3 regions of the Streptomyces sp. WMMC940 genome follow, and region 2 is predicted to be linked to each of the others. Evidence: riboswitches for the same ligand, from Rfam matches in the RefSeq annotation. Region 2 holds a riboswitch; each other region holds the start of a gene.
What was found. A riboswitch is a leader RNA that binds a small molecule or an ion and turns the genes downstream of it on or off. The one in region 2 is predicted to bind cyclic di-AMP.

Region 1 (2,254 bases), 5.8 Mb from region 2:
CTGCTGGCCACCGGTGACGCTCTCGCCGGAGGAGATGGAGAGCTGGGAGAGATGGGCGTACTGCGAGTAGGTGCCGTCGTTGTGCTTGATGACGACCTCGTTGCCGTACGCACCGCTCCAGCCCGCCGAGACGACGGTGCCGGGGCCGACGGCCTTCACCGACGTGCCGGTGGGGGCGATGAAGTCCACACCGGTGTGATAGCCACTGGACCACATGGCACCCGCGGTCCTGTACGCGGTGCTGACGCCGCCGACCACCGGGGCGAAGTAGCCCGAGGGGATGTTCTTGACGGCACTGTCGGCGGCAGGAGCCTGGACGGCAGCGGCCGCGGGAGCAGAGGCGCCGCGGTCGGCGGTGCGGGAGGCGCGCTCGGCGGAGGCGGCCGGCTTCTCGGCTTCGGCCTTGGCCGGGGCCTTCGCCTTGACCTTCACCGGGGCCTCGGCCTTGCGCTCGGTCGACTGGGCCTTCGCGTGCGGCTTCGCGTCGGCCGGGGCCTTCGGCCCGACGTGGAGGCTGAGCCGCAGACCCGGGTGGATCAGCGACGGGTTCCCACCGACGGCGGCACGGTTGTCGGCGTAGAGCTTCTTCCAGCCGCCCGCGACATCCTGCTCGGCGGCGATCTTCGACAGATGGTCACCCACCACGACGGTGTAGGACTCGACCGCCTTGCCGGCCTGCGGCGCCTGGAGGACGAAGGCCTGGTGCACGGTCGGGGCGACAGGTCCGGCTGCGGGCGCGGACTGCCCTGCGGCGTTCGCGCCGGCGGCACCGACGAACGGGATGGCGATGGCGGCCCCGCCCGTACCGGCGGCGACGAATCCGCGCCTGAACGGGCTGGTCCTCGGACGGCGGTGCTTCCCCTTACCGGGCATGGCGCATTCCTCTCCGCCGCCTGCGAGGTGAGCTGTCGGGTTCGGGCTGGAGCTGCCCGGCCGCGCCGTGAGCGCGGCTTCACCCCGAGCCGTCCGGGGTCACGGAACGGCGCAGTACCTGGGTCCCCCGCTCCTGCCACATGTGGGTGGGTGCGATATTCCGGACGGCGGCAGGATTAGGCGTTCCGACCGGATTGCGGTGACCGTAGAGGAGTCGGGTCGGCGTGAACAAGCCGTCATTTCCACCGGGAATCGACCTGCCGGATATCAGCACACATTTCCCGGTCACACTCCGTGGATCGCGGATCTTCGATTTCCACGCGGACAAGGGAGTTGAGCCGTCCCACGCTCCACGGAACGTCACGGATATGATTCAGCTCACGGCTGGACGCGGCCTCCATTTCCAATCAGGGCGCGTCACCCTAAAGCATCCAATACGGACACATCACCCATTGCGGACGCAATACGCTCAAGGGTGCGAGTGGCACAGAAAAACACCTTTCACCCGTCCTGTCGGAATTCCATTCCCACAACCCGTGAATTGCGTGGTCGGTCCCAGCCGGCGAGCGGCATCGGTCCCCGCGGGGACCTCCCAGACTCCGACAACTCCGCACATCGTCGGGGGGAGTTCGACGACGGGCAACGGCCTGGCGGACACGGGTCGAGATGATTGCCTGAGGAATCGATGTCGTAGTGTCAGCACCGCGCCCTCGTCGGCGAGCAGCGCCGACCGCAGACACGGAGGAGCCCCCGTGACGCAGCAGCTGCCCCAGACCCCGTCGACCGAACCCGAACTGTCCGGTGTGCGCAACTTCCGGGACGTGGGCGGACTGCCGACCGTGGACGGACGACGCGTTCGGTACGGACGGCTCTTCCGCAGCGGCCATCTCGCGCACGCGACGGACACCGACGCGGCCTTCCTCTCCTCGCTCGGGCTCCACACGATCTTCGACTTCCGCAACTCCGCGGACCAGCGGCTGGAGGGCCCGGACGTCGAACTCACCGGGGTGCGCAACGTCAACATCCCGCTGTCCGACCCGGCCGACGGGGCCGAGTTCTGGCGAATGGTCCGGGACGGCGACCTCGACCAGCTGAAGTCGATCCTCGCCGACGGCCAGGCGGCCGGGCGGATGATCGCCTCCTACCGGATGATCATCAAGGAGCGCACCGCCGAGCACAGCCGCGTCCTGCACGCGCTGGCCGAGGACAGCACGCCGGCGCTGATGCACTGCGCGGCGGGCAAGGACCGGGCGGGTCTGTCCATCGCCGTCTCGTTGCTGGCCGTGGGGGTCGAGCGGGACGCCATCGAGGCGGACTACCTCAAGTCGAACGACCCGCACCGGCGCTACAAGGTGCGCCGCAGCGACAGCTCGCCGGCCGG
Region 2 (2,254 bases):
GGGACAGGCCGCGTCGACCGCCGCCGTGCTGCTCGCCGCCGGAACCCCGGGCAAGCGCATGGCCCTGCCCGGTGCCCGCGTGGTCGTCCAGCAGCCTTCGCTGCCGGAGCCGGTCCAGGGGCAGCCCACCGATCTGGACATCCGGGCACGCGAGTTGCTGCGGCTGCGGGAGCAGCTCACGGCCATGCTCGCCCGCCACACCGGCCGGAGCGCCGAACGCATCGCAGCCGATCTCGACCGCGACTCCGTGTTCGACGCCTCGGGAGCCCTTCGCTACGGGCTGGTCGATCACATCGTCAAGAACCGGAAGTGTTTCCCGACTTCCGCCGTCCTCGGGTGAGCCGGCGGTGCTGCCACCCGAGCTGCCGCCGCTGCCCGCACTGACACGCGCCGAGAGCGAGTTCGTCGACAGCTATCTCGAAGTGGTCGACCAACTGGGAAGGATCAACCCGGCACGCGGGACACACACATATGGAGCCCTCCGCGCCGCACAGGCCCTGGTCGCCCGGGCCACGGAGCTCCGCGACGCCCTGACGGTCATGCACATGCGCGGCGAGAGCGAGCTGCACACCGTCACATTGGCCCGCGCACTACGGGTATTGGGCGGGGAACGCCGAGCCTTGCGGATCACCGTGCCACCGGATCAGCAGAGTTGACGGTCCAGCGTGAAACGGGTGCCCCGGCGCCTCCGACCCGCCCGAGAAGCGTACGACCGGGTGTCGCCCATCCGGACCAGTCAGCGCTTCGACTTTCGTCCCGTGCAAGTTGCGCAACCGCATCGCCCGATCGGCCCAATGACGCGCTTCGCCGCAGGTACGGGGCTCGTCACCCGGCGACGCCCAGTCCCCCGAACGGCCCTGTCCACCCGAACAGATCAGTGGTGAGGAGCCTCACAAATCGTCGTTTCGACTCGGAAATCCGGCAGTTCGTGGGTCAAGATCCCTGGGACGACAAGCCCCCGCCACCGCGGCGGGGCGGTCCGGGCGGACGCCGAGTCCTGCCGCCGCACCGGATGCCTGGTCGACATGAGGGCTTCGGCAGGAGTGGAGGACCCAGCAGTGCGGGCCTGCCACCGGAACGGTGGCCGGTCCTTGGGGTGAAGCCGTGTGAGCGGCCGGGCGTCTTCGCCGGTCCGAACCCGACAGGTCATCCTTCACAGGCGGCTGACGAAGGGTTGCGCATGACTGCGCAGACACATCTCCCGTCCCTGCTGTCCCGGACGGGTGCCGTCTCGGCACTCACGATCGCCGCCGTCGGCGGCTCACTGATCGTGCCGGGCGGTGCGCCGGAGGCACAAGCGGCCTCGGCGCACGCGACGAAGGCTCTCAAGGTCGCCGCGTCGAAGAAGGGAGCCCCGTACAGGTACGGAGCGACCGGTCCGAGCCGCTTCGACTGCTCGGGGCTCACGCTCTACGCCTACAAGAAGGCGGGCAAGCAACTGCCGCGCACGGCCCAGCAGCAGTACAACCGCACCCGTCATATCTCGGCCTCCCAGCGGCAGCGCGGCGACCTGGTGTTCTTCCACTCGCGGGGGCACGTGTACCACGTCGGCATCTACGCGGGGGCCGGGAAGATCTGGCACTCGCCGAAGACCGGTTCCGTCGTGAAGCTGACCAAGATCTGGACCAAGGGCGTCCGCTACGGGCGCGTACGCTAGTGCCGCGTCAGCACCGGCCGCGCGCACCGGGCGGCGCTGACGTCCCTCGGCAGAGGTGACGTCAAGCGAAGCGGCGCGGCGGTCCCGAACCCCGGCCCCGGAGCGCAGGACGTCGACCGGCCCGGGCGCGTCGTTCGGCCCGGGCTCACGGCGCCGGCGGCCGGCCCGGGCCCTCAGTGTGGAGGCTCGGCGTCGGCCGCGCTCCAGGGCATCGCGATCCAGACGGTCTTGCCGCCCTCGGGCGTGGGATCGACGTGCAGCCTTCCCCCGCATTCCGCGACGAGCCAGCGGATGATGACCATGCCGCGGCCGTTGTCCTGCTGCACGGCCGCGGGCAGCCGCTGGGGCCTGCGCGGATGGCTGTCCGTGACGCCGATGCACAGACGCTCGTCACGCTCCAGACGGACGTCCACCGTAAAGGTCGGGGACAGCCCGAAGGTGTGCTGGACGGCGTTGGTGGCGAGTTCGGAGACGATGAGACGGACCGTTTCGGCGGTGCCGGTCTCCCCCGGCAGTCCCCATTCGGCGAGGACCTCGGAGACGTATCTGCGCGCGGCGGATACCGAGGCGGGATCGCTCGGCAGAGTGACGGAGGCT
Region 3 (2,254 bases), 2.2 Mb from region 2:
GCGGATTCCGTGCCCGAGCCGGACGCCGGGGCCTCCTCGCCGGACGGGTCCCAGCCGGGCGCGGGCGAGTCCTCGTCCGAGCCGTCCGGGCCGCCCGAGCCGTCCGAGCAGTCCGAGCAGTCCGAGCAGTCCTCCTCGCCGGCCGGCTCCTCGGAGTCCGCCGGATCCGCCGAGGGCTCCGGTGGGGGCGCGGAGGCGTCCGGTGAAGCCGGGGCGGAGGCGGGCGCCGGCAAGCACCGGGGCACCCCGGCCGCCGAAGGGGATGAGTCGGGTAATTCGGGCGATGAGCGTGAATCGGGGCGCCATGCCTCACGAGGTGACGGATCGGCACGGAGCGACGCCGCCACGGGAGACGAGTACGTCGTTCGCACCGGAGACAACCTCTCGTCGATCGCCGACGCGAACCAGGTGCCCGGCGGCTGGCCCGCCCTCTACGAGGCGAACCAGGATGTCGTCGGCTCTGACGCGGACCTCATCCTGCCTGGCCAGAGCCTCGATCTCGGCCTGGGCGAAGGCGAGTTGAAGGAGTAGTTCGGGTACTTATGTCCGGTTCTGTGCGAGTGAGACAAGAGTCTCTTCCGGTCAACTGGCGCCGCTAGGCGGTCAACTCCGGTCATCACGGCTCTCACCTGCGAAAACGGACATGTTGCCCCGTCAGTTTTGGGCGATTTCTCCCCGATGTTCGTCTTTGAACATCGGGGAGACGTGTGTTTACGGTCTGAACTGCTCGCAACGCGGGCCCCGTCGACCGCACGCCGAATCCTGCCGGCGGCCGCCGGGAACAGTCGTCGCGCAAGCGCCGAAGGCAGGAGCGGGGGACCCAAGGTAAGTGCCGGACAGGCCCGATGAGGGCTGCCCGGCTAGGGGTGGAGCCGTGCGCTCGTCGCACGGCCGGGCACCACATCGGCCCGAACCCGACAGCTCACCTCGCAGGCGTCGGTGAGGAGAACTTCGATGCTGCTTTCCGGCAAGGGCAAGCACCGTCGCCCGACGGTCTTCCAGCGGTCCACCCGTGTCGCCACGCTCGCCGGTGTCGCCGGTGCCGCCATAGCCGCACCGCTGATGGCCTCGGGCACCGCGTCCGCCGCCACCGCCTCCGAGTGGGACGCCGTCGCCCAGTGCGAGTCCGGCGGCAACTGGTCGATCAACACCGGCAACGGCTACTACGGCGGGCTGCAGTTCTCGGCCTCCACCTGGGCCGCCTACGGGGGCACCGCGTTCGCCTCCACCGCCGACAAGGCAAGCAAGGCGCAGCAGATCCAGATAGCCGAGAAGGTCCTGGCGGGCCAGGGCAAGGGTGCCTGGCCGAACTGCGGCACCGGACTGTCGAACGCCTCGTACGACGGCGCCGCCCCGGCCGCCCCCAAGGTCGCCGAGCCCGCCGCCCCGAAGCGAGCCGAGGCCCCGACCAGCCGCTCCGAGCGCGCCGCCGCCCCGGTCAGGAAGGGCGACGGCGAGTACACGGTCAAGGCCGGCGACACCCTCAGCAGGATCGCCGAGGCCGAGAAGGTCAAGGGCGGCTGGAAGAAGCTGTTCGAGTTGAACAAGGACATCGTCGAGGACGCGAACGTCATCCACCCCGGCCAGAAGCTCCACCTGAGCTGACGACCGGCCCCGGGGACCCACTGCGGTCCCCGGGGCGGCCGCCGTCCGGTGGGCCCGGCGGACCACCCGACGGCACACCACCGTCCCCCGGCCCCGGCCCGGTGCGGCATCCCCCGTACCCCCCGCAGTCCGGCGGGCACGGGAGGTGCCCCCGGGCCGGGGCCTTTGTCCGTTCCGACCGCTTTTTCGTCCCACGGGGCGGGCATCTGCCGGCCGATGCCTCCCAGGCGGTTAGGCTCTTGCCGCAAGGCCAAAGCGACCCTGCACCGACACGGCTCCGCTTGTGTCACCTCACGCGTCACATCCCAGAAGGAGATGCTCGTGCCGTCCATCGACGTCGTCGTAGCCCGGGAAATCCTGGACTCCCGAGGCAACCCCACGGTCGAGGTCGAGGTCGGCCTCGACGACGGCAGCACCGGGCGTGCTGCCGTTCCGTCCGGTGCGTCCACCGGCGCCTTCGAGGCCCTCGAGCTCCGCGACGGCGACCAGAACCGCTACCTGGGCAAGGGTGTCGAGAAGGCCGTCCTCGCCGTCATCGAGCAGATCGGCCCCGAGCTCGTCGGCTACGACGCCACCGAGCAGCGCCTGATCGACCAGGCGATGTTCGACCTCGACGCCACCCCGGACAAGTCCTCCCTCGGCGCCAACG

Region 1: another riboswitch for cyclic di-AMP. It lies ahead of O7595_RS03790 (M23 family metallopeptidase); the one in region 2 lies ahead of O7595_RS29455 (C40 family peptidase).
Region 3: another riboswitch for cyclic di-AMP. It lies ahead of O7595_RS19900 (transglycosylase family protein); the one in region 2 lies ahead of O7595_RS29455 (C40 family peptidase).

The regions. Positions count from the first base shown of each region.
Region 1 is NZ_JAPZBC010000001.1:831,919-834,172, forward strand. Features, by position in the region: gene O7595_RS03790 (M23 family metallopeptidase) at 1-873, opposite strand, end outside; cyclic di-AMP (ydaO/yuaA leader) riboswitch at 878-1,038, opposite strand; gene O7595_RS03795 (tyrosine-protein phosphatase) at 1,626-2,254, shown strand, end outside.
Region 2 is NZ_JAPZBC010000001.1:6,669,946-6,672,199, reverse strand. Features, by position in the region: gene O7595_RS29465 (ATP-dependent Clp protease proteolytic subunit) at 1-340, shown strand, start outside; gene O7595_RS29460 (hypothetical protein) at 348-656, shown strand; cyclic di-AMP (ydaO/yuaA leader) riboswitch at 1,004-1,177, shown strand; gene O7595_RS29455 (C40 family peptidase) at 1,181-1,657, shown strand; gene O7595_RS29450 (ATP-binding protein) at 1,831-2,254, opposite strand, start outside.
Region 3 is NZ_JAPZBC010000001.1:4,518,804-4,521,057, forward strand. Features, by position in the region: gene O7595_RS19895 (transglycosylase family protein) at 1-531, shown strand, start outside; cyclic di-AMP (ydaO/yuaA leader) riboswitch at 788-951, shown strand; gene O7595_RS19900 (transglycosylase family protein) at 955-1,605, shown strand; gene eno (phosphopyruvate hydratase) at 1,927-2,254, shown strand, end outside.